3 regions of the Pseudarthrobacter sp. RHLT1-30-1 genome follow, and region 1 is predicted to be linked to each of the others. Evidence: riboswitches for the same ligand, from Rfam matches in the RefSeq annotation. Region 1 holds a riboswitch; each other region holds the start of a gene.
The links. Region 1 has a riboswitch for cyclic di-AMP ahead of AC50YM_RS17180 (M23 family metallopeptidase). Riboswitches for the same ligand answer to the same signal wherever they lie in the genome.
Positions count from the first base shown of each region.

Region 2: another riboswitch for cyclic di-AMP. It lies ahead of AC50YM_RS00075 (aggregation-promoting factor C-terminal-like domain-containing protein); the one in region 1 lies ahead of AC50YM_RS17180 (M23 family metallopeptidase).
Region 3: another riboswitch for cyclic di-AMP. It lies ahead of AC50YM_RS10365 (hypothetical protein); the one in region 1 lies ahead of AC50YM_RS17180 (M23 family metallopeptidase).

Region 1 is NZ_JBWZCG010000028.1:21,302-31,214, forward strand. Features, by position in the region: gene serC (phosphoserine transaminase) at 1-1,097, opposite strand, end outside; gene AC50YM_RS17175 (iron-dependent transcriptional repressor DtxR) at 1,358-2,053, shown strand; cyclic di-AMP (ydaO/yuaA leader) riboswitch at 2,214-2,423, shown strand; gene AC50YM_RS17180 (M23 family metallopeptidase) at 2,426-3,244, shown strand; cyclic di-AMP (ydaO/yuaA leader) riboswitch at 3,391-3,549, shown strand; gene AC50YM_RS17185 (NlpC/P60 family protein) at 3,859-4,626, shown strand; gene AC50YM_RS17190 (HNH endonuclease) at 4,842-5,342, shown strand; gene mobA (molybdenum cofactor guanylyltransferase) at 5,433-6,149, shown strand; gene AC50YM_RS17200 (DUF6457 domain-containing protein) at 6,171-6,458, shown strand; gene AC50YM_RS17205 (molybdopterin molybdotransferase MoeA) at 6,455-7,996, shown strand; gene fdhD (formate dehydrogenase accessory sulfurtransferase FdhD) at 8,073-8,948, shown strand; gene AC50YM_RS17215 (alpha-mannosidase) at 9,052-9,913, shown strand, end outside.
Region 2 is NZ_JBWZCG010000001.1:13,248-23,160, reverse strand. Features, by position in the region: gene AC50YM_RS00110 (6-pyruvoyl trahydropterin synthase family protein) at 1-94, shown strand, start outside; gene AC50YM_RS00105 (glycosyltransferase) at 102-1,334, shown strand; gene AC50YM_RS00100 (DNA glycosylase AlkZ-like family protein) at 1,423-2,691, shown strand; gene AC50YM_RS00095 (nucleoside deaminase) at 2,726-3,229, opposite strand; gene AC50YM_RS00090 (phosphatase PAP2 family protein) at 3,301-4,086, shown strand; gene upp (uracil phosphoribosyltransferase) at 4,156-4,791, shown strand; gene AC50YM_RS00080 (VOC family protein) at 4,883-5,260, shown strand; gene AC50YM_RS00075 (aggregation-promoting factor C-terminal-like domain-containing protein) at 5,290-6,075, opposite strand; cyclic di-AMP (ydaO/yuaA leader) riboswitch at 6,074-6,232, opposite strand; gene AC50YM_RS00070 (sensor histidine kinase) at 6,336-7,967, opposite strand; gene AC50YM_RS00065 (response regulator transcription factor) at 7,971-8,711, opposite strand; gene AC50YM_RS00060 (winged helix-turn-helix domain-containing protein) at 9,335-9,913, shown strand, end outside.
Region 3 is NZ_JBWZCG010000012.1:615-10,527, reverse strand. Features, by position in the region: gene AC50YM_RS10385 (DUF5129 domain-containing protein) at 1-1,401, shown strand, start outside; gene AC50YM_RS10380 (DUF1918 domain-containing protein) at 1,398-1,598, opposite strand; gene AC50YM_RS10375 (serine hydrolase) at 1,655-2,614, opposite strand; gene AC50YM_RS10370 (dihydrofolate reductase family protein) at 3,025-3,612, shown strand; gene AC50YM_RS10365 (hypothetical protein) at 3,681-4,430, opposite strand; cyclic di-AMP (ydaO/yuaA leader) riboswitch at 4,435-4,604, opposite strand; gene AC50YM_RS10360 (hypothetical protein) at 4,806-5,078, shown strand; gene AC50YM_RS10355 (hypothetical protein) at 5,114-6,103, shown strand; gene AC50YM_RS10350 (alpha/beta fold hydrolase) at 6,255-7,001, opposite strand; gene AC50YM_RS10345 (DNA alkylation repair protein) at 7,049-7,702, opposite strand; gene AC50YM_RS10340 (GYD domain-containing protein) at 8,050-8,370, opposite strand; gene AC50YM_RS10335 (universal stress protein) at 8,578-9,039, opposite strand; gene AC50YM_RS10330 (hypothetical protein) at 9,296-9,853, shown strand; gene AC50YM_RS10325 (hypothetical protein) at 9,895-9,913, shown strand, end outside.

The DNA.
Region 1 (9,913 bases):
ATGCATTCCAGCAGCGCCGACACATCGTCCGGCTCGATCGCCACGAAGGTCGCAATGCGGAGCTGGTTGCGGCCCAGCTTGCGGTATGGCTCGGTGTCCACGACGCCGTTGGCGCGAAGCACCTTGGCAATCGCCGCGGCGTCGATGGAGTCGTCGAAGTCGATGGTGGCGATGACGTTGGACCGGTCTTCAGCCTTCGCGACGAACGGCGTGGCGTATTCCGATGCCTCGGCCCAGCGGTAGATGCGGCCGGCCGAATCCGCGGTCCGTGCCGAGGCGAAGTCGAGCCCGCCGCTGGCATTGAGCCACTGCACCTGGGCGTCCAGGGTGACGAGCGTGGCCAGTGCCGGCGTGTTGTAGGTCTGGTTCAGCCGTGAGTTGTCGATCGCCGTCTGGAGGTCCAGGAAGTCCGGGATCCAGCGTCCGCCGGCCTTGATCCGCGCCGCGCGTTCCAGCGCTGCCGGGGAGAACAGGCCCAGCCACAGGCCGCCGTCGGAGGCGAAGTTCTTCTGCGGGGCGAAGTAGTAAACGTCCGCTTCAGCGACGTCGACGTCGAGCCCGCCGGCAGCCGAGGTGGCATCCACCAGGACGAGGGAGTCCGCGTCGGCACCCACCACGCGCCGGACCGGAGCAGCCACGCCCGTGGACGTTTCGTTCTGCGGCCAGGCGTAGACGTCGACGCCGGCCTCGGCCCGGGCGGCCGGGCGCGTGCCGGGCTCGGACTTGATGATGGAAGAGTCCGCGAGGAACGGTGCCTTGTTGGTGGCGGCGGCAAACTTTGAGCCAAACTCGCCGAAGGACAAGTGCTGTGCCCTGTTCTCGACCAGGCCGAAGCTCGCGATGTCCCAGAACGCGGTGGACCCGCCGACACCCAGGATGACCTCGTAGCCCTCGGGGGCGCGGAAAAACTCGCTGAGCCCGGTCCGGACCGATCCCACAAGGTTCTTGACCGGCGCCTGCCGGTGGGACGTGCCCAGCAGCTTCGACGACGCGGCCAAGGCCGCCAGCTGTTCGGGACGGACCTTGGACGGTCCGGCGCCGAACCGGCCGTCCTTGGGCAGGAGATTTGCGGGAATCGTGATGCTGGTGTCGCTCACTGTGGCTCCAATTTTCGGCAGGTACGAGGTGCGGCTCGGGGCGGCCCGGCAGGATGGCTGCGGCGGAGCCACCGTTTCATTCTGCCTGACTGCCGGGCGCCGCAGGGAAAAGAGACCGTCACAGTCCGGTCATTGAGATTATCCGGAGTAATTCAAAATAGGCTAAGCTGGCCTGCGAACGTAGCGGACCCCGCGAGGGCGCCAGCCGCAGGCGGTACCGTGGGAATCACGCAAGGACGGCGCTCGAGGAGCTGAGCTGAATGACGGACCTGATCGATACAACCGAGATGTATCTCCGGACCATTCTCGAACTTGAAGAAGAAAACATTGTTGCCCTGCGCGCCCGCATCGCCGAGCGGCTGCGCCACTCCGGCCCGACCGTTTCCCAGACCGTTGGACGCATGGAGCGCGACGGCCTGGTCGTTGTTACCGGCGACCGGCACCTTGAACTGACCGAAACCGGCCGGAAACGTGCCATTGGGGTGATGCGCAAGCACCGCCTCGCCGAGCGGCTGCTGGCCGACGTGATCGGCCTCGACTGGGCCTATGTCCATGAGGAAGCCTGCCGCTGGGAGCACGTTATGAGCGAACGGGTGGAGCGGCGGATCTTCGACCTGCTGAACCACCCCACGGTCTCGCCGTACGGCAACCCGATTCCCGGCCTCGCGGAACTGGGCGGCCTGGCGTCCGAGCCCAACGCTCCGGTCGTCGTGAACCTGCTTGACGCCATGGCAGGCTACGGGCCGGATTCCCGGATCAGGGTGAGCCGGCTCGCGGAGCCCATCCAGGTGGAACCGGAACTGCTCGTCCAACTGGACGAGGGAGGCATCCGCCCTGGCGCCAGTGTTTCGCTGGAGCGGGTGGGCGAATACATCTCGGTGCGGGTGCCGGAGATCGAAGGCGCGCTGGAGCTGCCGCCCGAGGTTGCAGCCCACGTCTTCGTTACCGTCGATTAACGCCGCTTCACCGGTATTAGCTGTCCGCTGAGGGGACCACCCCTGAGTTGCGCACAGGTTCCATAACGGATTTATCTCTGAATGGCTTCATCGCCTATAGTTGGTCTCTAGTACCGATACCAAAGCGTTACCTGATCCGAAGCCGAGCTCTGCCAGCGGATCAGTAACAGAACCACCTTTCTGGCAGGGGCGGGGGAACCACTTCCGGCTGTTCAACAGCCTTGGGGTGAAGTCCGTCAGCGGCAAGTACCCTCCACCGATGGACCCTTCGGGTCCCTTTGTGCCTGGATTCTTGCCACGGCGGACCGGGTCTTTGAACTCTCTGACCCGAATCCGACAGCTAACTTCGCAGGCTCTCCAGAGAGGAACCTTTTGACCACCCAGACCGCCAGGGGCCGCCGTCGTGCGACCGGTCCTGCTCCGGAGCCCCGTCCGGCCGTCGCCTTGCCGGCAGACCGCCCACGTGACGCGCACCGCGACGCACGCCGGGACCGCCGCAGCCCGTTCCGGCAGGTAACTGACTTCGCGGCCGCCAGCGGCGTGGGGCAAAAGGCCGGCCTCGCCCTGGCCGCCACGGGACTGGTCCTCACTGTCGCCGTCCCTGCGACGGGCCCGGTCATGGCCACGGACACCTCCGCCGCCGGTTCCATCTCCGCCGCGGTCCAGCCGGACATCACGGCCGACGACGCCAAGATTGACTTCAGCCGCAGCGCCGTCACCACCCAGGGTGACCCGGACGGAAAGCTCAAGCAGTTGCTGAGCGCGCAGTCCGCCGGCTCGATCACCCGTGCAGCCTCCGCGGGCAGCCTCGGGGCGCCCCTCGCCCAGCTGATAACCGCGTCACCCTTCGGTTACCGCGTCAGCCCCATTACCGGCGGCTCCGGGGAATTCCACCGCGGCCAGGACTATGCCGCCCAGTGCGGCAGCGCCGTCCTTGCGGCCGCCAGCGGCACCGTGACGTTCACCGGATGGCATCCCTATGGCGGCGGAAACCGGGTGGTGATCGACCACGGCAACGGCCTGGAGACCACCTACAACCACCTGTCGTCAGCCACCGTCAAGGTGGGCCAGCAGGTCTCCCGCGGCGATGTCGTGGCAATGAGCGGCACCACTGGCGCCTCCACCGGCTGCCACCTGCACTTTGAAGTCATGGTCAACGGCGAAGTCGTCGATCCGACCGGCTGGCTCTAAGAGCTGATGGGACGCTCTCGCATTCTTGTGACACGCCGTGATCTGAATGTGACATTGCCTCCCAACTGCTGTACCGTTTGAGCTACGCCAACTTTTCCGAAGTTGGCGCTCTTGAGTGGATTGCCTAGCTCTGCCACCGCTCAAGGTCCGTTCGCATGACATCGTCTGGCAGGGGCGGGGGAACCAATTTTGGTCTTCGCAAGAAGACCTTGGGGTTAAGTCGCAATGCTTCCCAGGAAGCAGCGCGGCCGGGTGACTCCCATCCGAATCCGACAGCTCACCTCGCAGGCATTGGGAGAGGCTACTTTCGTGTCTTCACGCCACAATGCTGCGCTTAACCGCGCTCGCGCGGCTCTTACGAGCCCGCTGGAATCCAACCGCCGTGTCGCCCTTGCCGGTGCCCGGAACGGATTCCATACCGCCGACTCAATTTCTGCTGAGTCCGGCCCGCAGGCCATGCACCTGCAAGCAGTTCCCGCTTTTGGCGCGTCTTCGCAGTACACCCTTCGCTAAGTAACCCATTTCGGGGCGATCCGGCGTACCCCCAAGATGCCGGAGCGTCCTCAGACCGCGCCCAAAAAGCGCGGACCCAGGATCACGAAAGAGAGAACTTAATGACTACTCGTGCAAACGCACGGCACCGCGCCGAGGTCACCAAGACCAACTCGCTGGCCGTCATTGCCAAAGCTGTCGGCGACAACGCCGGCGGCATGGGTCGCCAGGCAGCCGTCATCGTTGCTGCCTCCGGCCTCGTCCTGACCAGCGGTATCGCAGCCAACGCTGCTGAGGCCAATGTCCAGCGCGAAGCCACCTCCGCTTCCACCCTTGAGGTTCAGGCTGCTTCCCCGGCGACCATCTCGGCTGCCTCCACGATCGCCATCTCCTACGAGAAGCCGGCCGTCACCACCTCCCCGGCCCCCGTCGTCGAGGCCCCCAAGCCCGTCGTCAAGGTCGAGGAAGCACCCGCTGCCAAGACCTCCGGCACCAAGGTCGGTGGCGCCACCCTGGCGGCCGCCTCAACTGCCAGCACCAAGGCACCCGCCGTCGCCAGCGGCATGGGCGCCACGATCGCCGCCGCTGCCTACGCCCAGCTCGGTATTGGCCAGGACTGCACCGCCCTCGTTACCAACGCGCTGGCTGCTGCCGGCATCAACTACCACGGCTGGCCGGCAGGTTACCTGTCCCTCGGCCGCACCGTGAGCGCCGCCGAGGCACGCTCCGGCGACCTCGCGTACTACCAGAACGGCGGCTCGGGCATGGCCCACATCGCTGTCTACGTCGGCAACGGCATGGCCGTCCACGGCGGCTGGAACGGCGGGACCACGTCCCTGCAGTCCGTCAACGTCGGCTCCGGCCCGGTCTTCATCCGCGTCGGCGCCTAAGACCACAGCAGCAAACCCGAGGGACCCCCGCCGTTTGGCGGGGGTCCTTTTGCATTGCCGCCGGGTGAACTTTCGAGGGCTGCGGTCGCGGCGCGGGAAAAATATTCGGTAAATCGGCACCTCCGTGTTTACTCTTGTTTTGTCCATAGCCCGACCAAGCAGAGGGCAGCCGGCCCTCGTGCCCCTGGCGGGTGCGGCCGTGAAGAGGTATGCGGATGCGCACTCTCGTTCTAAATGCTGGATATGAACCGCTGGCGGTTGTCACTTTCCGCCGGGCACTCGTGCTGGTGCTGACCGGAAAGGCCAGCGTCGTGGCGGAAGGCGACACTCCTGTCGTCGGGCCCCAGGACGTCCTTGGCCGGCCCTCGGTGATTCTGCTGAATCGCTACATCAGGCCCCGGTACAACAACATAACGGCTGTCAGCCGCCGCGGCGTGCTTCGCCGGGACGGACACCGTTGCGCGTACTGCGGGAAGGCGGCGCACACCATTGATCATGTCCAACCCAAATCCAGGGGTGGTGCGGATTCCTGGGAGAACCTCGTCGCGGCCTGCCTGCGCTGCAACAATGCCAAAGGGGACCACACGCCGGGTGAAATGGGCTGGAAGTTGGGCTTCAGCCCGGCGCCGCCCCGCGGGACAACCTGGCAGATCAAGGAACTGGAGAAGCCGACGCCGGCCTGGGACCCTTTCCTGCTGCCGGAATCTGCTGCCTGATCCGGTCCGGCGGTCCGGTCCGATCTCGGCCGGTCCGGGGATCCGGTCCGGCCGGAGTGGCAGTCTGCAGGGCCGCGCTAGGCTGGGCGGGTGGAATTTGATGCTGTCATCCTCGCCGGGGGGAGGTCATCCCGGCTGGGCGGGGTGCCCAAGTCGGGCCTGATGCACGACGGCGCCACCCTCCTTGAGCTCGCCCTTCGGGCCGCCCGCGGGGCGGCGGCGGTCGCCGTCGTCGGGCCCGACCCCGGCACCCTGCCGGACGGTGTGGTCAGATGCCGGGAGGATCCGCCCTTTGCCGGGCCTGCCGCCGCCATCGCGGCAGGACTCGCCGCCCTGGAACGGAACCGCGCCCACGACCCGCGCCACCCTTCCGCCGCGCCCTTCACCCTCGTCCTTGCCTGCGACATGCCCGGGGCGGGCGCCGCCATCCGGGCGTTGCTCGGCGCGGCCGCCGAAGCGGAGGTGCACGACGGGCTCATGGCAGTGTCTCGTGATGGACACCGGCAACCTCTCATGGGCTTATATCGCACAGCTGTGCTACAACGGCGCGCGGCCGATGCAGCCCGGCGCGGTGCCCTCGAAAATGCCTCGGTATTCGCGCTTCTTGCTAGGCTGGAGGTGCGGGAAGTAAGCGTCCCCGAAGGGTCCACGGATGATGTGGACACTTGGGACGATGCCTCCGCATTAGGGGTTACCCGCCCGCCGGACCGGCATGGCAGCGACCGTCCTGAACACGACCGTCCCGAACGCGACAGTCCTGCACGGGGCAGCCGAGACCATGGCATCCGGCCCGGGGACCCCAGCTGAACTCAACTTTGGAGGCAAACGGTGAAAAGCCAGGATGAAACACTCGAAGACTGGTGCCGTGCCCTGCTTCAGGCCCTGGAACTGGAAGACGTCGAGGTTGACGTGAACGAGGTCCTGGCCCTCGCCGGAGTGGCAGCTCACTCCGTGGTGCGCCCGGCCGCACCGTTGACGACGTTTATCGCCGGATTCGCGGCCGGTTTGGCCTCCGGCTCCGGGCAGGCCACGGATTCCGTCTCCATGCAGGCCGCGATGGGCGTAGCCCGCAAACTCGCCACGGACTACGCGGCCAGCGAAGCCTCGGGGGCATGACACCTGCACCCCCTCACGGCAGCCCAGCTGCCGCCGGGGACGAGCCTGCAACGAACACCCCCGACACCAGCCCCGCCGCCGCGCCCGCCGCCGCGCCTGCCGCCGCGCCCGCCGGGCACCAAGACGAGAGTTCCGCGGGGCTCATTAGCGACGCGGCCAGCGAGGTGCCCCAGACGGAGGCGCCGCATCGGCCCCTTGCCCACACCTGGCAGGAAGCCTGGCAGCTCGCCTTCGGCTGCGCGACTCCGATCCCCGCCGCACCCGTTGCCCTCCGGGAGGCCCTGGGCCGGACACTTGCCGCCGATGTGGAAGCACTGGTGGACCTGCCGCACTACGCCTCCTCCGCCATGGACGGCTGGGCCGTCAACGGCAGCGGACCCTGGATCCTCGCGGAACCCGGCCAGCGGCTGGCACCCCACCAGGCCAGTCCGATCGTCACTGGCGGACTGATCCCTCCCGGGGCGAAGGCCGTGCTGCGCAGCGAGAGCGGCACGATCGCCAGCGACGAGGACGGGCTGCCAGTCCTTCGCCTCGGCGGCGGCGCCAAACCCGGTGAGCCGCGGAACGGCGAACACATCCGCAAAGCCGCGGAGGAAGCCGCCGCCGGCGAAGTGCTGATCAAGGCTGGCGCCCTCCTCAACCCCGCCCACCTCGCGCTCGCTGCCGTTGGCGGTCACGACGCCCTCCCGGTGCTGGGCAAAGCCCTGGTCCGGCTGGTGTTCACCGGCTCGGAGGTGGTCTCGGCGGGGATCCCGCAGCCGGGGGAGGTGCGCGACACTTTCGGCCCCCAGCTCGCAGGCGTCGTGGAGATGCTCGGCGGAATCTGCACCGGCGAAACGAAAATCGGCGACAGCTACGCCGAATGGCTCACCGCCCTCGAGGACACCGACCCCGCGGCGGAAAACGGCGCGGCTCCAGCCGCGCAGCCGGCCGGTCCCTCGGCCGCGGAGCTGCTGCCCGCCGACGTCGTCATCACCACGGGCGGCACCGGCAGGTCCGGCACCGACCACCTGCGCCGTTCGGTCGCGGAGCTCGGCGGACGCCTGCTCATCGACGGCATCGCCATGCGGCCGGGCCATCCGGCCGTGCTGGCTGAACTGCCGGACGGCAGGTTCATTATCGGGCTTCCCGGGAACCCCCTCGCGGCCATGATGGCCCTGTCAACCATTGGGGCCCCGCTGCTTGCGGCGCTGGGGCACCGGACCCCGACGCCCGTCACCGAGCTTCCCTGCGGCTCCATGATCGAACCCGACCCGGGCAGGACCCGGCTCATGCCGTTCCGGCTCCTCTACGGCATGGCCTCTCCGGCGCAGCACACCGGCCCGGGGATGATGCGCGGACTGGCCGCAGCCGACGGCGTCCTGGTGGTCCCGCCGCATGGAGTGCAGCTGGGCGAACTCGTCCCTGCCTTCGCCCTTCCCTGGCGTGCCGCCCTCCCGGCACCCGTCCCGGCGAAGGACAAGCCCGCCCCCAAGCGGACCGCCCGGAAGCCCGCCGGCACCCCCGGCCCGGTGGACTGGAGCGAACTGCTGGGGTAATGCCCGGCCTGAAACGCGCGCTGGCCACCCGGCCCAGTGCTTGCCATGATGGAGTTATGTTGGTTAGGAAAACCTGATGGGCCGCCTCACACAGCGCCGCAAGGTGCACAAATATGTCCTCGACGGGTCGCCGCAGGCCCTCGAATTCCCCGTCCGGCACCGGGAGGACGTGCTCGCCGTAGAGGAGCCGCTGGAAATCCGGCTCGGCGGGATGTCCTTCTCTGTCACGATGCGGACACCAGGACACGACTTTGACCTCGTGGCAGGCTTCCTCGTCTCCGAGGGCATCATCTGGAGCCCCGAACAGCTCGTCTCGCTGCGGTTCTGCGCCGGGGAGGACGAGAACGGCGTCCAGACCTTCAACGTGGTGGAAGCCCAGCTGAGGCCGGACGTCGTCCGCCCGGACACCGGGCGGAACATCTTCACCTCCAGCTCCTGCGGCATCTGCGGCACGGACTCCATCGAAGCAGTGCACAAGTCCTCCCACTACAGCCCGGCCGAGGACCCGCTGATAGTCCCGCTGGCCACGCTCGCGTCCCTCCCGGACCGGCTGCGGGAAGCCCAGGCAGTCTTCGACGTCACCGGCGGCGTGCACGCGGCCGGACTTTTCCGGATCGCCGAGGACGGCTCCGCCGACCTGCTGTGCGTGCGCGAGGACGTGGGACGCCACAATGCCGTCGACAAGGTGGTCGGCTGGGCCCTCCGGGAAAACCTGCTGCCGCTGCGCGGCACCGTGCTCCAGGTCTCCGGGCGGGCGTCCTTCGAGCTGGTGCAGAAGGCTGCCCTGGCCGGGATCCCCGCCCTGGCCGCGGTCAGCGCGCCGTCGAGCCTGGCCGTTGAACTGGCCGAGGCCAGCGGCATCACACTGGCCGGGTTCAGCCGCGGCACGTCGCTGAATGTGTACGCCGGCGCCGGGCGAGTGGCCGGCGTGCCCGCGCCCGTCGGCAGCTAGCGTCAACTGAAGGCCCCCTTGGTTTGGGAGGAGCGGCGACGTAAGTTTTATCCAACGATTGGATGCATTTCAGAGTCATCCACGCAGCGCTAAGAGGAACTCATTGCACGACGACCGCCGTCTCACGGAAGTCCGGCTCGACCGTTTTGTTCGCGAACGCATCGTCCCCGCGGTCTACCCGCGCAGTGTGCCGCTCACCCTGAGCAGCTGGGACGTCCCGGATGAGCCGGTGCCCGCCACGGAGGCGCTGCGGCAGACGTTCACGCCCCAGGAGCACGGAGCCGCCTGGGGACGGCCATGGAGCACCAAATGGCTCCGCCTGCAGGGACAGGTGCCGGACGCCTGGGGAACGGCGCCCGGCACCTCGGTGGAAATCATCGTGGACCTGGGTTTTAACAGCGACCTTCCCGGGTTTCAGTGCGAGGGAATCGCCTGGCGGCCGGACGGAACCATCGTCAAAGCCATCTCGCCGCGGAACCAGTACATCCCGCTTAAACTCCTCGGCAGTGGAACGTCCGTCGATTTCTTCGTGGAAGCCGCCGCCAACCCCGATCTGTCACAGGGGTGGACGTTCGCGGCCACGCCCTACGGCGACAAGGCGACCTCCGGAAACGAACCGAAGTACCGCCTCGGCCTGATCGCCATCGCCGAGCTCAACCAGACCGTCTGGGAGCTGCAGCAGGACATCTGGACGCTGTCCGGCCTCATGCACGAGCTGCCGATGGAACTTCCCCGCCGCCATGAAATCCTGCGGGCCCTGGAACGCATGCTGGACGTCATGGATCCTGATGACATCCCGGGCACGGCAGCCGCGGGCCGGAAAGCCCTCGCCGGCGTCCTGGCCCGGCCGGCCTACGCCTCGGCGCACCACCTGCTCGCCACCGGGCACGCGCACATCGACTCCGCCTGGCTCTGGCCCGTCCGCGAAACCATCCGTAAGTGCGCCCGCACCTTCTCCAACGTCC
Region 2 (9,913 bases), on a different contig from region 1:
TGCTGACGGACGCGAACTGGCCGGGCTGGACGTCACGCTGCGCGAAACACCCGACGCCTGGGCCAGCTACTCGCTCGACTTTGAGGCCAGCTAGGACTCTGGTGCCAGCCGGGAACAGGGTGCAGCCGGACGGCCTCCGCGTCCGACTCGTGGTGCCCGGCAACGTGCGCCACAACTCGGGCGGCAACGTCTACAACGCAGCCCTCGCCCGTGAGCTTGCCCTCCTGGGAGTGGAGGTGGAGATTTGCCCGCTCGACGGCGACTGGCCGGTGGGCAGCGCGGAGGACAGGCAGCGGCTGGGCGCCCTTCTTTGCGGCGACGGCGCCGACGGCAATGCCGACGACTTTAGCGACGGCGACGATAAAAATGCCAGCAATGCCAACGGGGATTCCCACGACGGCCGCGGCACCCGCCCCCGCCGCACCGTCACCCTCGTTGACGGGCTGCTCGGCTGCGGGGCTCCGGAGCAACTCGCGGCCGCCGCGGCTATCGGACGTCCCGCCTGGATCCTGCTTCACATGCCGCTGGACGACTCCGGACAGGAGGAAACCAGCCTGGAACGCCGGGCCCTGCGGGCGGCCGCCGGGGTGATCTGTACCAGCGGCTCGGCTGCGGACCGGATCCGGGCCCGGCACGGGATGGACGGTCTGCGGGTCGCCCTGCCTGGCACCGACCCCGCCGCACTGGCCTCCGGGTCCGAGCCGCCGCATTTCCTTGCCCTGGCCGCCCTGCTGCCCAACAAGGACCAGCTGCTGCTGCTGGCGGCGCTGTCAGCCCTGCTGGATCTGCCGTGGACCGCTTCCCTGGTCGGTTCGGACACTGCGGATCCGGGTTACGCCGCCCTGGTCCGCGACCGGGCCAAGCGGCTGGGACTGCAGGACAGGCTCCGGATCCCGGGGGAGCTGCGCGGCGCGGCGCTTGAGGCGGAATGGGCAGCGGCCGACCTCAGTGTGCTCATCTCGCAAGCCGAGACTTTCGGGCTCGTGGTCACGGAGTCGATTGCGCGGGGCGTTCCCGTGATCGTCAGGGCAGGCACCGGCGCCGTCGAAGCGCTCGCTGCCGGCGCCCCGGAGCCGGCGCATCCTGCGCCGCCAGCGGCCACACCTCCCGCTCCGGCGTCTCCCGGAGCCACTCCGCCGGGGACCCCTGTCACCCTGCCGGGTACCGCCGTCGCCCTCGAGGAGGACCCGGCTCCGCTCGCCGAAGTACTGCGGCGCTGGCTGGACGATCCCGGGGTCCGCACCCGCTGGCGGGCCGCTGCGACAGACGCAAGGGGCCGTCTTACCGGCTGGGACGCCACCGCCCGGGCCGTGCTGGAAGCCCTGAACGGGTAATGCCCGGCGGTCCCGCCGCCGGCTGCCGCGCCGGAAATGCCTCCCGCAGAAGATTCCCCTGCCGGGCCGCCGGGTGGACAATGACCCCATGACGCCCCAGCCCCTGACCACGCAGACCCGGACCGTGAACACCCCGCCGGCCCGGACCCTCACCCCGGAGCGGCTCCGCGCCTGGGCCTGGCACAAACAGGGCCTGGACGGTTCACTGGCCGGCTGCACCTCGGAGCAGGTCTTGGCCCGGGCAGGCTGGGCGCGCTCCGTTGGCGGCGCCAACCCCTACCTCACGCTCTTCGCCCGCGCCGGCATCCGCCGCGACCAAGTGGACGCCGACGTGCTGGCGCACCGGATCCTGGAACTCCCGACGGCGCGCGGCTGCACCTACGTCCTCGGCCGCGACGACTTCGCCTGGGCGCTGCAGCTCGGTCGGGACTCCGCCGAAGCCACCTTCAAGGTGGTCGGCCGGCTGGGCGTGGACCGGGGCGAGATCACGTTGTTGGAGGAGCAGGTGCTGCACACCCTCGGCGAGGCCGGCGTCCCGCTGGACCCAAGGCAGCTCAAGGAGGAACTCGGCGACTCTGTGCGGAACCTCGGCGAGGAAGGCAAGAAGAAGGGCGCAACTACCACCCTTCCCACCGCCTTGGGCATCCTGCAGGCCCAAGGCCGGATCCGCAGGGTCCCGGTCAATGGGCGCCTGGACCTGCAGCGCTATGCCTACGAGCTCTGGAACCTGCCGCCGAGCCCGCTGGACGACGAGGAAACCCGCGCAGAGCTGATCCGCCGCTACCTGGGCTGGACTGGCGGCGCGACCTTCAAACAGTCCCAGTGGTTTACCGCCTTCACCGTGGCCCAGAGCAAAGCGGCGCTGGCTGCGGTCGGCGCGTTGGAGGTTGCCACCGCCGCCGGGGACATCCTGTGGATGCTGCCCGACGACGTCGAAGGGCTCGCCACGTTCCAGGAACCGGCGGATGAACAGATCCAACTGCTGGCCGGCACGGACTCACTCGCGCTGCTGCGGCGGAACGCCGCGGACCTGCTGGCCGACGAAGACCAGCACACCAAGGCCATCGGCTCGCTGGCGCTGCAGGCGGACCTCCCGGACCATCCCATCTTCGACCGGGGCCGGATTATCGGGCTGTGGCAGTACGATCCCGGCCAGGAACTGATCGTGCCCTGGGTTTTCCACGGCCCCACAGCCGCCGTGACCCGCCGGATCGCCGAAGTCGAGGCGTGGATCCGCGAGGACCTCGGAGACTTCCGCGCCTTCAGCCTCGACTCGCCCGCCACCCGGCAACAGCGGACCGACGCCCTGGCGGCGTCGGCAGCAGCGTCGGCAGCAGCCTCCGCGGCCGGCCGGTAGCACGGCCGGGACCGGAACTCGCGATGGCCAGGGTTCAGGAGCCACGGTGTCCGGCGAAGAAGTCCCGCAGCAGCTCCGCGCACTCGTGCTCGCGGATCCCGCCATACACTTCCACCCAGTGGTTGAGGCGGCGCTCGCGGAGGATGTCGAACACGGATCCGGCGGCGCCGGCCTTTTCGTCCCAGGCGCCGAACACGACCCGGGGGATCCGGGCCAGCACCACGGCCCCGGCGCACATGGCGCAGGGCTCCAGCGTCACCACCAGCGTGCAGTCCTCCAGACGCCAACCGTCACCGGCCATTCCGCCCTGCGCACTCCGTTCCTGCAGCCGGACGGCCGCCTCGCGGATGGCCACCATCTCAGCGTGCGCCGTCGGGTCCCCAAGTGCTTCGCGTTCGTTGCGTCCGCTGCCCAGCACGGTCCCGTCCGGACCGATAACGACGGCGCCGATCGGCACGTCGGCCGTGGCCAGCGCGGCACGGGCCTCGATGAGGGCAAGGCCCATCCATTCGGCATGGCGGGGCTCGGGGGAGGTCATGGCTCAATGATAGTTTCGATGCTAAGCAAGCTGTGCAGCCAAGCGGCCGGCACCAACATTCGGGAGAGATCGTGAACAACGGGACAGTGGGCTGGATAACGCACCGTTGGGGGAAATGGGTGGTGCCGTACGCGGCGCTGTGGGCCACGATGCTCATCGGCGGCGTGGTGGTGCTGGTCCTGGCACTGCTGAGCGCCGAGGTCTATGACAACGTCGTGGACGAGGCCGGCCTGGCCAACCTGGACAAGCCCACCCTGGGGTTCATGGAACAGCTCCGCAGCCCCGGCCTGGACGCGTTTATCACCGGGTTCACCAACATCGGGGGCGGGATTGGGATGCCCATCCTGGGCAGTCTCCTGACCGCGTGGCTGATCTGGACCAGCCGGACCTGGCGGCCGCTGATCCTGATCGGAGGCGCCGCCGCCGTCTCGGTGACCGCGACATCCGTGGGCAAGAAGCTGATCGGCCGGACCCGTCCCGACCACGCCGACGCCGTCCCGCCCTACGAAGACTCGCCGTCGTTCCCAAGCGGCCACACCCTCAACACCACGGTTGTCATCGCACTTGTCGTCTACCTCGCCTGTCTGCAGATTGAAGGCACCCTGGCCCGGGTCGGCCTGATCGCGGCGGGGGCGGCCTTCATCTTCGCCATGGGCATGAGCCGGGTCTACCTGGGCCACCACTGGATGACCGATGTGATCATCGGCTGGGTGCTCGGGCTGGCCTGGGTCGGAATCGTGATCATGGCCCACCGGCTCTTCCACGCCCTGCGGCACCGCGAGCACGCCGGACCCGCGCCGACTTTTGACAACTCGGCCCACCTGACAGACGGCGCCGCCGGCAGGAGTCATCAATAGGAAACGAACGACGTCGGCGCCCGCGGTCCCACGGGCGGCGCACCATCCGTTGGGTGATAGTTTTGACCCATGCGCACTCTCGTTGTGGACCACCCGCTGGTCGCCCATAAGCTCACCGTTCTGCGGGACAAGAACACCCCGTCGCCGGTTTTCCGCCAGCTCACCGAGGAACTCGTCACGCTCCTGGCGTACGAGGCAACCCGCGAAGTCCGCACCGAACCGGTGACCATCGAGACCCCGGTCAGCACCACCATCGGCACGGCGTTCACTAAGCCCACGCCATTGGTCGTCCCCATCCTGCGCGCCGGACTCGGCATGCTCGAGGGCATGACCAAGCTGGTCCCCACGGCCGAAGTCGGCTTCCTGGGGATGGCCCGCGATGAAGAGACGCTGGACATCATCACCTACGCGGAGCGCCTCCCCGAGGACCTCACCGACCGTCAGATTTTCGTCCTGGACCCCATGCTCGCCACCGGCGGTACGCTGCGCGAGGCCATCAAGTTCCTCTTCAAGCGCGGTGCCTCCGACGTCACCTGCATCTGCCTGCTCGCGGCCCCGGAGGGTCTGGCGAAGCTGGAGGAAGAGCTCGCCGACGCGAACGTGACGATTGTGCTCGCCTCGATCGATGAGAAGCTCAACGAAAAGTCCTACATCGTCCCGGGCCTGGGCGACGCCGGCGACCGCCTCTACGGCGTGGCCGGCTAAGCCACCCGCGCGCTGCGAAGCTGCCCGCGTGGGCGGATTCCATTGAGATTTTCCTATCCCGGAGAGACCCTCCGGGACTAGCCTGAGCCCCATGGACTGGAAACTTGAACTCGTCTTTGTCCCGGTGTCCGATGTGGACCGCGCCAAGGATTTCTACGTCAACAAGGTGGGCTTCCACGCCGACTACGACGAGCGGCCGATGGACGGCATCCGCTTCGTCCAGTTGACCCCGCCCGGCTCAGCCTGCTCGATCGCCATCGGCGAGGGCCTCAATGAGGCGCCGCCGGGTACCGCCCCCAGCCTGCAGCTGGTGGTCAGCGACATCGGGGCGGCCCATCAGCAGCTCAAGGACAATGGTGTGGAGGTCAGCGACATCGACGTCCAGGATTGGGGGCACTTCGTCTATTTCGCCGATCCCGACGGCAATAAGTGGGCAGTGCAGTATATTCCCAACCGCCCGGGCGGCTGATCAGCAGCGTTGTTTCGCAGCAACGCTGCTTAGTACCAGTTATTGGCGTAGTGGAAGTTCAGGGCGCCACACGGCGAGCCGTAGCGATCCTTCACGTACTGCAAACCCCAGTTGATCTGCGTGCGGTAGTTGGTCCGGTAGTCCGCGCCGGCGCTGGCCATCTTCTCGGCCGGCAGGGACTGGACCACGCCGTAGGCACCGCTGCTCGAGTTGGTCGCGGTCGTTTCCCAGTCCGACTCCTTGGTCCAGAGCTTCATCAGGCAGGGCATCTGGCCGGCGGCCCAGCCGTAGGACCCCAGCTGGCCGGCCGCGTAAGCCTGCGCGCCGGCAGGGTCATTGACGGCAACCGGGGCAGGTGCCGGTGCGGGCTCCGGAGCCGGAGCCGGAGCCGGAGCCGGAGCGGCTGCCGGTGCCGGGGCAGCGGCTGGCGCGGCTGCCGGGGCGGGCGCTTCGGCCGCCTTCGCCTCGGCTGCCGGGGCGGCGGTTCCGGTCGGGACTACGGCCTGGTTGTCGACCCGGACGCGTTCAAAATCGAGGTGCGTCAACGGATCCGCCGTCGCGGCTGGTTGCGTGAGATTGCCCGTGCTGGCGTTGCGGGCGCCGGTTTCAGCCGCCTGGCCTGCGGCGCCGGCCCCCACGAGTACCGCGCAGGCGGCCACTACAACCGCCGCGCGGCGGCCGGTGGAGCCGACGCGGCCGGCGATCCGGGCCAGGCCCGAAGCGGGCGTGGCTGGTTCGGCGCGGTGGCGCGTTGGCTTGGAGCGGGTGGTGTTCTCGGCGCCGTCAGGGCGCGATTGTGCGTTGAAGTCGGTCATGATCGCCTCTCAACGCCTGCGGAGTTAGCTGTCGGGTTCGGGTGAGGTCACCCGGCCGCACGGAATTTCACGTGTCGGCTTCACCCCAAGGGCGCAAGATGCAAATGCCCGGGAACTCTGGGTTCCCCGCCTCTGCCTGGTCCAGCGGAATCCGGGAGGCGGCAGAGCTTGGCGTGCGTCCGGATGTGCGGCCTTAGTGATGGCCGCACCTAAAAACCGTACAGGACTTGGCCGGCTAAGTCACATTTGCATAACGGAGGTCACGACGGCGGCGTGGCGTCTTGCGCTTCCAGCGGCCGGTTGGCCTCGGTCGTCAGGGGAGTTGCCGGCAGCCGCACGGTGAATTCAGTCCGCCCCGGGCGGGATGCGACGCTTACGGTCCCGCCATGGGCAGCAATGATTGACTGCACGATGGACAAGCCCAGCCCGCTGGTTCCTTCGGCGGATGCGCTGGTGACCGTGGCAGCGGCGCCGGAAGCAGCAGGCAGGCGCGGCGGGTGAAGGGGAGGGCGCGGAAGGGGCCGCCGCCCGTGCGCCGGCGACGCAGCAGGCACTGGATTCTTCCGGGAGGCGTCCGCGCGAGTGAAACGCGCGAACACGCGGTCCACAAATTCGGGAGCGATTCCGGGGCCGTTGTCTGTCACCGTCACGACGGCGCTCCCGTCCTGGGTGAGCTTCACGCCGGTCACGACCGTCGTGCCTGGCCCGGTGTGCTTCCGCGCGTTGGAGAGCAGGTTGGCCAGCACCTGGTGCAGCTGGGTCGCGTCGCCCCGGACCACCACGGGCTCCTCCGGGAGCTCCAGGTGCCAGATCCGGTCAGGGGCCATGACCTTCTCATCACTTACCGTCTCGATGGCCAGCTGGGTGAGGTCCACGTCGCTGAGCTTGAGCGGCTGGCCCTCATCCAGCCGCGCGAGCAGGAGCAGGTCCTCCACCAGGGTGGTCATCCGTTCGGACTGGCTTTGCACCCGGGCGAGGGACTTCTCGCCGTCGGGCGTGAAATGTTCGGTCATCCGCATCAGCTCGGTGTAGCCGCGGATGGCGGTCAAGGGTGTGCGCAGCTCATGCGAGGCGTCCGCCACGAACTGGCGGACTTTCATCTCGCTGTTCTGCCGTGCCTCCAGCGCGTTGGAGACGTTGTCCAGCATCAGGTTCAGGGCATGGCCGACGCTGCCCACCTCGGTTCCGGGATGCGCCGCGGACGCCGGAACCCGCATAGCCAGTCCCACCTCGCCTGCGTCGAGCGGCAGCCGGGACACCTGCGTCGCAACCTCGGACAGCTGGTCCAGTGGCTTCATGGTCCGGCGGATCAGTGCCGTGCCGGCCAGGCCGATCACGACCAGGCCGCCTGCTGAAACAAGCACCATGGTCCAGACCAGGGAGGCCAGCGTGTTTTGTTTTTCTGCGAGCGGCAGCCCGGTGACAATCACGTCGCCGTTTGGTGATTCGGCCGCAACCAGCCGGTAGGCTCCCGCGGAAAGGGTCCGGTCCACCGGCTCGCTGCGGGGGCTGAGTCCAAGGAGAACTTCGTCGTCTTCGTTGGTGAGGGACTTACGGGTGGCGTCCTCGCCCAGGAACCCTGCGCTGCGGACTGAATCTTCATCGATCCGCGCATTCAGCGTGCCGATTCCCTGGCCCCGCGCCTCAAGGGGATCTGTGCGGCCGCCGGCGCGGCCAGAATCGCGGGCACGATCCTCTGCCTGCTGCAACTGCTTGTCGAGCTGTCTGGTCAGGAAGAGGTCCATCGAGGCATAACTGACGACGCCGACAGCACCGCAGATCGCCACGAGCAGGGCCATGGCGACCAGGACCAGCCGGGTGCGCAGGTGCCAGGTGGAGGGGTTGCGCCAAGTGAACCCGGAGGGACGAATCTCGCCGAAGCGTTCGGGCACGAATCAGTCCGCCGGCTTCAGGACATAGCCAGCGCCGCGCACGGTGTGGATCATGGGCGGGTAGTTGGCATCCACCTTCTTGCGGAGGTAGGAGATGTAGAGCTCCACGATGTTTGCCTGCCCGCCGAAGTCGTAGTCCCAGACCCGGTCCAGGATTTGGGCCTTGCTGACAACGCGTTTCGGGTTCTCCATGAGGTAGCGCAGCAGCTCGAACTGGGTGGCTGTAAGGTGGAGTTCCTCGCCGGCGCGCCGGACTTCCCTGGTGTCGATGTTCAGGATCAGATCCCCGACGACGAGTTCGGCGGTATCCATTGCAGCCACGCCGGAGCGCTGGACGAGCCGGTGCAGCCGCAGCAGCACTTCCTCCATGCTGAACGGCTTGGTGACGTAGTCGTCCCCGCCGGCTGCCAGGCCGGTGATCCGGTCCTGGACGGCGTCTTTGGCTGTCAGGAACAACGCCGGCACCTCCGGCGCGAAGGCGCGGATCCTGCCCAGCAGCTCTACGCCGTCGAACCCCGGGAGCATCACATCGAGCACTAACACATCGGGACGGAAGTCCTTCGCCAGCTTCACTGCTTCGGGGCCGTCGGCGGCGACGGCCACGGACCAGCCCGCCATTCGCAGGCCCATGCTCATCAGCTCGGAAAGACTCGGTTCATCGTCCACGACCAGGGCACGGATGGGGGACCCGTCCGGATGGGTGAGCTGGGGAAGATTGTTCGTCATGGAGTGCGAAGTGGCCATGGGACAACTCTCCGATCTGCCGGTTAGGCGCGGCTTTGGGAATCCTGTGCGGCACCTGTGAATCCCAGCCTAACGAGCTGGACGGCCCTGGGAGCCCCTGCACGGGCACTTTCCGCGGCTGCGGAGTGACCACTCTGTGGGACGGTGGACATCCGTTGATAAGTAGGCGAACGGTTTTACGGTTTCCGGATACAGTGAATGATTCAGGGCCGGTGGGGCATCTGCGCGAAGCTTCTTCGGGCAGATGACCCACGGGACCTTTTTTGTTCGAATCCAAGGTTTTTCCAGCGCCCGGTCAGAATTGTGATCTGCGCTACTATTCCCCGTTTAGTCTCACATCGTGGACTTATGAATGCTTTGTTACTTGCAAGTTTTCATTGTTACGTTGCACACTTCAATTGTGAACAAGAACATAACAGCTCCTGCAGCCGCAGTTTTTTGGATCAGCGCACCCGCTGATACCGAGAATCGCTGTTGTCGAATGCACGCCTAACTTTTACACCCCAAAGGTTTCTAGGCATTCGCCCCCAGCCCAGCGTCGGGCGCCCCTCCCCAAGTTTCATTGCGGGGAAAAGTAGCATTCGAGCCGCGATGACGGCCATTCACATTGAGGTAAGCAATCCATGTCAGTTGCATCCGGATACGTCCACATCTCCGTCCGTAACGCCAGCAAGGCCGGCCAGGCCTCCGGTATCCGCCAGGGCTTCGGCGGCCGCGCTTCCTTCGCCCCCTCCGGCTCCGGCAACACCTTCCCCGCCCCCGGCTATGCCCCGCAGGGCTACAACCCCAACTCCTATGGACAGCTCCGGGCCGTTCCGCCGGCCACGGCCCCGACTCCCGTGATTACGCCGGGCAGCGCCGCCGCCCCCGTCCGTCCGGTCCCGGCCGACAATGTGGCCCGCGGTTTCGTGCTCTACATGGGCATCGACGAGGAAACCGCGGCGGCCGCCGGGACCTCCATTGCCAAGCTGGCCCAGGAAATCCGGGCCTACGCCCAGTCCCTGGTCTCCGGCGCCGAAAGCTACGCGGCCGTCGCTGTTGCCCCGGCCAGCGCCCCCGGCTCCGCGCTCGACGTCGTCCGTTCCACCTTCGGTGACCCCACGGTGGGGGCCCGCCAGCGCGCCGAGACCTCCCGCCAGCAGCAGCCCCAGGATTCGCGTCCGTCCGGCGTCCTGATTGACCTTGCCCGCCGCGAAGTGGCG
Region 3 (9,913 bases), on a different contig from region 1:
GGGCCGGCAGCCGTTGCCGCCGCGCCGGTCGACATCGTGGTGGAGGACCGGGCCGGGGTGTTGGACCAAAAAACCCTTCGGCCGGCAGTGCAGTCGCTTGAGTTTTACCAGCCCACGAAGGTGGCTGTGTACACCTACAACGGCTCGGCCGCGGACAATCTGAACGAGGAGGTCCTCCGTTTCGCCCGGGCCGAGCATCCGGAGTGGATCAGCGGGGACGGGCAGAAGTGGGCGGACGGGCTGTTCATTTTCGCTCTGGACCCGCTGGGCCGGCACGTCGGGACGTATATGGGTGAGGACCGGAAGGTCTCGCTGGAACAGCGCGAGGACATCCAGAACGCCGCCAAGGAACTGCTGCGGGACGCCCAATGGACGGACGGCACCATCGCCGGGATCCAACGCGGCGCGGAACTGATCAACCAGCCCTGGTACCGGTCCGCGGCCTTCCTCGTCCCTGCCTTCAGCGCAGCGGGTGCCGCCATCGCAGGCGCCGCAGGCTGGCTGATCGTCCGCTGGCGGACCAGAGTCAGCAGCCGCAAGGAATTGGCCCGCGGCGACGTCAGCTACTCCAACGTGAGCATGGATCTCGAGGTCACCGAGCTCAACGCCAGCACCATCCCGGACGCCTCGCGCTATGGCAGTACCGTGCTGGAGAAGCACCGGACATTCCTGGCGAAGTACAACAAGGCCACGGCCCTCGCCAACCGGGTCCATGCCCTGTCGCCCAAGGAACTCAGCAAGCGGGTGAACATGAGGCTGATCAGGAGCTACGCGGAGGCCGCCACAGAGCTGGACGCCCTCGACGACGTCATTGCCGACACCAATGCCCTGCTCAACCGGGGCTCCGCCTGGGCTCCCGCCTGGGACCGGCAGCTGGCCCCGTTCCGGGCCGACCTGGCCGCGATCGAACAAATGCTCAGCAAGCGCAATGCCGAGGGGGACTCCGCGACCGCGGCGGCCCTGCGCTCCTTCCGGGACCAAAGCCATCGCGACATCGAACAGTGGACCACGGAACTCGCGGACGGCTCGATCACGCCGGAGACCGCCCTGGACCGGCTTCGGGATGCCCGAACCCAGCTGTCCGAGCTGCTCAAGAACCACGCCGATACGGTCATCGAGAGCTTCGCCAAAAACGAAAAGGAAGCCTCCTTGATGCGCCAGGAGATGGAAAGCGCGCAGGCCGGAAGCAAAGCCAAGTACGGGCGCACATACGAGCCCAGCATCCTGGGCACCGTCTACCCCGCGTACTACTTCTTCTCCGTGCCGACCTTCAACTCCGGCCTAAACAGCAGCGTCAGCAGCGTGAGCAGTGCCCGGGGAGGCGGCGGCGGTGGCGGCACCACCGGCTACGGCAGCAGCGGCGGCAGCTTCTCCGGCTCCGGCAGTTCGTCGAGCTTCTAGCGGGTCTCGGCGCTCTTGCTGTGTTCGACGACGAAATCGCCGCCGGGGAACAGAATTGTCTCGTGGCCGTCGTCGAACCTGACGTGATACGGCGGGGCGCCGTCGGCACCCTTGACCTCGAGGATTTCCCCGTGACGGTCCGATGACTCGACCGTGGTGCCACGGATAATGATGCGGTCTCCCTGGGTTGCTTTCATGGCCTACACCTCCGCTCACCAGCGTACGGTTTTGTGACCATTTGGGGAACGGCCGGCTAGAAGAGTCTGGCGGTGACGGTTTCGGTGAGCTGGTGGATGACGCGGGTTCGGGCCGCCATATCCGACGGTCCCACGCCCAGCGTGTAGACCACAAACACGTAGGCCCGGTCGCCCTGGACCAGGACGCTTGCGTCATGCAGGTAACCCTCGAGCAGCCCATATTTGTGGAAGACGCTGACCTCTGGGGGCGTGGCGGCCGGGATCAGCAGTTCGTAATTGGTCTGCTGCATATAGGACAGCAACTGGGCGGTGTTGGTGGCGTTGAGGAGCCGGCCGCTGTACAGCTCGGACAGGGTCCGCCCCATCTCGGCGGGAGTCAGGCCGTTCACCGTGCGGTCATAGGGGATGCCGAGGTCGGCGGCGTATTCGGTCAGGCCCTTCTGTCCGACGGCGGCAAGGATCAACGCCCACGACTCGTTGTTGCTCTGCTGGACCATCTGCCGGATCTGTTGGCCGGCGGTGGACGGCCCCATCCGGGACGTCAGCGAGGCCTTGCCGGTTTCCACCAGATGGTAGTAGGCGGCAGCGGCGAGAATCTTGCCCGTACTGGCGGCCACAAACTTCGTCTTCACCCCGTACTCGTGCACGTCCCCGTCGCGCATGTCGATCAGGGCCACGCCCAGCCGGTAGGCGCTGTTGGCCTTGATGACGCCGTCGATCTCCGCGTCGAGTAGCGCACTGATGGTCGGGTCGGACGGAGCGACGGCGGGTGTCGGGGCCGGCGGTGTGGCGGTGGCTACCGCGGAGGGTGTCGCGCCGGTGGCGGACAGCGGGTCGGCCGGTCCGGCATTCGCTGGCGCGGATGCCGACGTCGCCGGCGCAACACCGGCATCGCGTGGAACGCCGTCCCGGACGGTGGCGTAGACGCCCGCGGCCGAGACCAGGCCGAGGACTGTGACGAGCGCGATCAGGAACTTCGGTCTAATCCCGCCCGGAAAACCCGGCAGGCCCCGCAAGGGACTCCGGTTGAATTCAGCTGTATGACGGCCGCTGCTGTAGTGTCGGCCGGGACCCCAGGAATCCATCCGGCCTATTGCCGCAGCATCGACGGAAGCGCAACGTCGGCTGACGTCGCAGGCTGGTTCGCTGGCATGCTTGTCCTTCTTGACCTAGGGACCGCGCTTGATTCAGAACCGCGGCGCGGCTTCAGATTTCCTTATTCTGCCCCGGGCTCAGCCTAGCGCAAGCGGCCGCGCCCAAGTGATCCCGGATTTGCCTTCCGGCCCCCGGGGGCGGCGGGCCCGCGGGCCCCCAAAACCGCCAAAGCCGTTGTGCGGCGAGACGTACCGCCTGGCGTCGGGCGCCCTCCCACTGCCGCGGTCCGCGTCGTACGCTGGAACCCCGGCAGCCCGGCAAAGGAGCCCGCATGCGCAAGGTCATCTTTATGATGCAAGTATCCCTGGACGGCTATTTCGAAGGTCCGCAGCACGATCTGAGCTGGCACCGGGTCGATGACGAACTGCACACCCACTTCAACGATGAGCTGCGGACCATGGGCGCCTTCCTGGACGGCCGCGTCACCTATGAGCTGATGGCCGACTACTGGCCGACAGCGGACGAGGACCCTTCGAGCGCTCCTGCGGAGGTTGAGTTCGCGGGGATCTGGCGGGACAAGCCCAAGATCGTCTATTCCCGGACCCTGGCCACGGCGGACTGGAACACCGACGTGGTGCACGAGGTCGTCGCCGAGGACGTGGTGCGGCTCAAGGAACAGCCTGGCGGTGACCTCGCACTCGGTGGCGCCGAACTCGCAGCGGCTTTCAGGCGGCTAGGTCTGATCGACGAGTACCGGATCTATGTGCACCCGGTCCTCATCGGTCGGGGAAAGCCCCTTTTTCCGGAAACGGATGCGATGACGCCGCTCCGTCTGCTGGCGAGCCGTACGTTTGGCAACGGTGTGGTGCTGCTTCGCTACGCACTAGAGTCGGAGTCCGGCGACGCAGACGGCCGGTGATCCGCTGCCCCCAAGGCAACTGATCGACCGGCCGACTGTGCGCTGGGTGGTGCTAGGCGCTGGTGGTGCTAGCCTGCGCGGACGAACGTCACCGGGCCGGTGGCGGTCAGCCAGGAAAGCGGGTGCGTCATGGTGGCGTTGACGCCGTTCATGCCGCCGCTGATGGCCTGGCCGTTGCCGGCGTAGATGGCAACGTGGCCGGACTGGACGATGATGTCGCCGGGCTGGGGCGTGGCGACGACCGAGCCGTATTTCAGGAAAGCCTGCGGGCCGATGTCACCGACCGGGATGCCGGCCGCGTTCAGGGCCTTCTCGACCATCGCGGTGCAGTCCTGCGTGATGCCGATCTGGCCGTAGGCCACGGCCAGCAGCGTGGCGTTGACTCCACCGGCTGCCGGAGCCGCGGCGGGGGCCGGGGCTGCCTGGACCTTGACGGTTGCTTTAGCGGCCGCGGGGGCCACAGCTGCTGCCGGTGCCTTCGGAGCGGCAACAGCAGCTGCCGCCTTCGGAGCGGCTACGGGCTTGGGTGCCTCCACCACGGGAGCAGGCGACGTCTCAACGGCCGGGCGTTCGAACGTGATCTGGACGGCCGAGTCGGCCAGCACCGGCGCGGAGACCTGGCCCTGCACGTCAACGGACGTTGCGGGTGCAGAGTCGCGCTGGGCCGGCGCCTCGGCGGCGTTGGCGGCCATGGCGCCGCTAAGCACCATTCCGGAAGCGGCGACGAGGACTGCGGCCTGGCGGCCGACGGTGCCGGCGGTGCGGCGGTTGTTGCGTAGGGCGGCGTGTTTGGGCGCACGGGTATTGCTAAAAGTCATTGAAAAAGCCTCTCCCAATGCCTGCGAGGTGAGCTGTCGGATTCGGATGGGAGGCACCCGGCCGCACGCGGGCCCGACATAGCGGGCCGTGCGGCTTCACCCCAAGACCCCTGGAGAACAGCGGGTCAAAATTGGTTTCCCCGTCTCTGCCGGACGTTGCTGCGAGTTATCCCCACGCCGCGGCAGAGTTAGGCAATCGGCAGGGGAGAACCTGTCTCGGAAACAACAGGCACCCATCAACGGTAACGGAATGATTACGACAAGTCACATCGAGGTATCACATGCGGGCGCTGGCGGGCCAGGAATGCCCTTCGTCGACGGGTCCCCAGGCATAGGATGATGCCATCACCGTTCCGCCGAAACGGAGGCCAGACAATGAACAGCCCCGACGTGCCCAGGCACTGTGTTGCCATCTGCCAGCTGAGCATTCAGCCGCCGGAGGACTTCAACGTCAATACCGAACTGCTGGTGCTCGACACCGGGGAAGTTCACGTGTCCACGTGGGACGCCGAACCCCGCGACGGCGGCTTCGACGTCCATGTCCTGAACGACCGGGTGGATGCCCTGGGCTTTATGGTCGTCACCGGTTGGGAGTTCTTCGATGAAAGGGCCTACGCCGTGGTGGAGCCCCGCCCCGGCAAGCGATGATCGATCGCTGGTCCGCGGGTTTCGCAGCGGCAGCCGTGACCGCGTTCAGTGTTTCCACCGCGCTCTTGTTGACCAACGCGATGATGCTCCCCGGAGCCGGCCTGGTTCGGCTCTTGTTGGCCGTCTTCATCGGCCCGCTGGCTGCAGCCCTCTCCGCCGTCGTGCTCCTGCATCGAGCGGGGCGGCTCTCCGCCCCGGCGGCATCGTTCACTGCGGCTAGTGCCTTCCTGGCGTGTGGTTTGGCGGCACTGACGGCAAAGAGTTGGTCGGTCGGTTTCGACGAAGCTGATGCGGGTCTGGGCCGCAGCTGGTTTGGTTCGTCGACCCTGCTGTTCCTGATTCTCGCGTGGATTGCTGGCACGATCTGTCTTGTGGCACCGGTCGGCTCGGCGCTGAGCAGGCGGCGCTCCCTGCCCATCCGCCTCGTGCAAAGTACAGTCCTGGCAGCGCCTTTTGCGCTTCTCCTCGGCGCACTAACGCTGATGGCTCCCCTGGCCAGCGCACTGGGCGCCGTCGTGCTGCTTGTCATCGCTCTGCGATGGGACAGTGCGAAGCCTCCCGCAGCACGGCGCGACGCCGTCCGGGCAGCAGTGCGACCGTCCCCGCTGATGCCGGTGGCGGCTTGGACTCGGCGGAGGGACGCTGCAGCATGCGCGGCCGCGCTGGTGACGCTGGTTGCGGGCCTGGGCTGCGCTGTGTTTGCCTTCTCCGGGCGTAGCTGGGCGCCGATGGTTAGCGATTCCACCCACGCCATGAACCTCGGTCTGGCCGCCGGCGCGCTGGCGGCCATTCCTGCGACCCTCGCGGCCGGGATTGTGCTCGCCCCGCGTTTCGGCGGCATCATGCGGTGGTCGGTAGTGCTGTGTTGCGCGAGTCTTGTCGTGGAGGCGGCCGCTCAATTTCTTGGGGCCGGGCATCCCACACAGTGGCCGCTCATCCTTGCTGCAGCAACCCTGATGGGCTTCGCGGTCTCGCTGCCTTTCGGACGGCTCATTCCCGGGGGGCCTTGCTCCGCGTCGGCGTGACAGCGCTGTTCGGTCTCGCCGGTTCAATTGTCGGACTCCAGCTGGTGACGATGGCCGCTTTCATTGCACCACCGGCCGCGGCCGCGCTCTTCGTCTCGTCTTGGAAGCGCTTGTCAGGGGCAGGGCTGCGGCCGGCGTTATGACGGCAATACTAGGCCGGCCGGGCGGAGTCCAGCCAGTCGTGAAGGGCGGCGTTGAACCGCCCGGGTTGAGTGAAAGGCATTCCATGCCCTACACGCTGGTGGATCTCGAAGCTGCAGTTCCGGAATTTCGATTGGTAGTGTTCCATGACGCGTAAGAGTCTGTGTTCCTCCTTGTCCCCCGCCATGAGGAGGACCGGCCGGGAGGATCCCAGGACCTCAGGAGGAACGGCGAACGAGAAATTTGCCAGGATTAAGCGCCTGAGCGTTCCGGCGGACACGGCCCGGGACAGGGCGAAGTAGTCCTCGAACATCGATGAGGGGATGCCGAGTTGCGCCGCCTGGGCGTGAGCGAAGCGACGGTTCCTCGACAGCGGTGCGGACCCCGCGGCGAGCAGGCTGAGCGCCGTCGCTCCGCGCCACGGGCTCAAAAGAGAGCTGACCACCACGAGGCGCTCGACATGGCCGGGGTAGGACGCCGCCAGTTGAATCGCCGTTTGACCGCCGAGGGAATGTCCAATGACGGTGACGGGCCCGGGTTGTTCCAGAAGGCCGGTCTCCTCTGCGACTGCGGCTGCCGCCTGAACATGGGTGGAAAACCTGCCTTGGCGCTGCGGATGATGCCCCGGAAGGGTAGGGGTCAGGACGGTGAAATAACGAGCGAAGTAGGCAATTTGCTCCGCCCACATCCAGGGTCCTACGCCGCCGCCGTGAATGAACACGAGCGTGGCACTTTTCCCGTCGGACGCTGCCTTCATAACGCCAGTCTTCCAGAACGGGACGATCACGATTCCTCCCCGGGCGGTCAGAATTCCAATTCCGGCCGGTGCCTGGCCAGCTCGGTGAGCACCCGGGAGACCGCTTCGGCGGCAACCTCGCCGCCGTCGCCCGCCGGCGCTTCCGTTTGGGGCGACTCCCTCAGCACGAGACGGGCATGGCGCACGAACCGGGGCCAGTCCCCGGCGCCGGTACGGAGCTCGCGGAGCGGGGAAAGCAGGGCAGCCCGGCGCAGCCAGTTGTCGGGATCCCGGATCCACCGGTCCAGGACACTGTCGGCACGCACCCGGGCCACGACGTCGAGCCGGGCAATCAGCGGGCCGATGACGTCGACGGCGAGCGGATCGACCAGCACGCCCACCCGTGCGCTCCGCACGAAGCCTTCGATCCGGGTGAGGTCCGTGTTGGTGAGCAGCCCGACGCTCGACTGCAGGAGCACGACGGCGGCGAGGCGGCGTTCGAAGACGGGCACCTCCCACAACTCGGAGCTCAGCGCTGTGACGTCATCGTGCGTCAGTTCCGGGTGCCGGCGGAGGGCGTCCCGGATCGTTCCCCGCACGGCACCGACAGACGCTCCGTAGTAGCGGTGATCGCTGCCGTGCCGTGCTTCGGATTCCTCGGCGCGGCTCCAGGACGACTCCCGATGGAGTGCCTCGTCAATGAATTCTCCGGCAACGCTCATGGGGTCATTCTTTCGCATGGCCGGGACCGGTATTTGTCGCAGGTGCCCGATAGCCTGTTTTTGTGGACGGCAATCAGGGGCCCGACGTGGCTCCGGCAGCAGCTGGCAGGGGCGTGGTCACCGAGGTGGCCCGTTCCCTGGCCGCTCCACCGCACCACCCCTGCCCGGAACGACGTCCGGAAAGATTCCCGGAACAAGGGGTGCCGACAAGCCCCCGGACCGGCGCACACAGATCCTCAGTCGCGAGCGTCGGGAGCTCCTTCATCACCTGAAGCTGCTCCACCACTCGCGCTCCAGGAGACCGTTGGCAGCCTAAACAGGCGGAGTGGCCGGCAGCTGTTCGCGCTTTACTGACCTGGTGCCCGGTAGGACGGTGTCTTCTTGGCTGCTTCGTCAAGTTCTTCTGGAGCCATAAGCGGTTTCAGGCGCACGTTCACGGAGCCAGTGGAATTGATCATGAGGGAAAGCGCCGCCGCGTCGGCCGGCCCCGGTACCTCGAAGACCCCCAGCACGTCGGTCTCGCCAAAAGCGTAGTAGAAGCACTCGAGTGAGCCGCCCACAGACTTGAGGGCTTCGACCAGCGCGTCACGGCGCTTCGTGCCCCCTTCGCGCATGAGGCCCTTAATGCCTTCTCCGACGTAGTTCGCTTCGAACAGATATTTGGCCATGGTCTTCCCGTCCTGTGATGTCCAGGACTCGGGCACACAACGGTGTCTTCGAAACCCTTAGGGGCACGTCCCGGAGTTGGTCCCCAGAGTGGGGCTGTGGGCACATCGTAGGCGTTCCGCAACACGCTGACAACGGCTGCTGCAGAGCCGGATGCCGAACTGGGATTGCGCTGGCGCACCCACCCCGAGCGGCCCTGGGCGAAACGCCTAAGCGTCCCTGGGCGGGACGACCACAACCGGGCACGCGGCATGGCCGCTGACCTGGGCGGAGACCGAACCCAGGTGGAGGCCGGGGAATCCCCCGTGTCCGCGGGAGCCAACGACTACAAGATCCGCACCCGTGGCGGCGTCGAGCACTGCAGACGCCGCCGAATCACTTTGCACCACCCGGCCAGTGGCCGCCACCCCCTCATCCGCGATGATCGCCAGAGCGGCAGCCTGTGTCTTCTCTGCCACTTGTTGGGGCGAATCCTCTCGCACGGTCTTTTCGCCGACTGCAGTTTCCAGCATTGCCGGATACCACGCGAGCGGCGGCTTGCTCCAGGACGTTATGAGACGAATCTGGCCGTCCCGCAGTTTGGCCTCGTCCACAGCCCATTTCAGGGCATGCTGAGCATTTTCGGAACCGTCAAAACCCACCACAATCACGAACGATCCTGAACCGGTCATTGTCTTTCCATTCCCTAGCTTCAGCGGGGCCGCCTGGATTCTTCAGTGTCTGTGCCCGTGAAAGTGAGTGTCAAGGACCGTCCGGCCTACCCGGCACTCCCAATCCCGGGAGAAGACGACAGCCAGACCCTATGACAAGGCGCCGCCAGCCACTATTCTCTTGCCATGAGAGATGGGGGCGCATTTCGGCGAGTGAGCCGCAGCAGCCGGGCCTGGACCGTCCGCGCTGGGCAGCGCCACCGTGTGCGGCTGCCCCATGAATGACTCCGGCGCACCGGCAGGAGACAACTACGACGCGTTCCTTGCGAGGCTGGACGCTGCAACAACGATCCTGAGCACGCGGGCGGCGTCGCTGGACCGGGCGGTGGCAGCCGTCGCGTTGCTGTTAGGACCGTACGAATCCGCAGTACGGAAATGGGAACGACGGCGGCATTACGTCAGCGGGCAGCTCGCCCGGCACTCCGCGGCGGCGCAGTCGTACACCGCGCTGAGCGACCTCCACGACGTGGCAGCCAAGATGGAATCGATGCTCCGCGGCCGCGTGCAGCGCGTGACGGAAAAGTTGTCGGTCATGCAGGGCCGTCGGGAGGCGATCGACAACTCCCTGCTGGAGCTTGAGCTGAGCAAGGTCAAACTCAATGCGTCCCGGCTGCTGGCACAGGACCGCGAAAAGTTAAGCGGCATCTTTGCTGCCTTCAACGGCTCCACCGCTACCATCTCGGCACTGCCGGACCTGGGTCTGCTGAACGATCTCAAGGACGCGCGCGAGGCAGTCATCCTGGCCGAAGCGCTGATCGAAGTGAAGGGGTACTGACTATGGAAAGTTCACCGCACGCCCAGCCCCGTAGGAACTCTGTGGCCCTCGTTCGTTGGA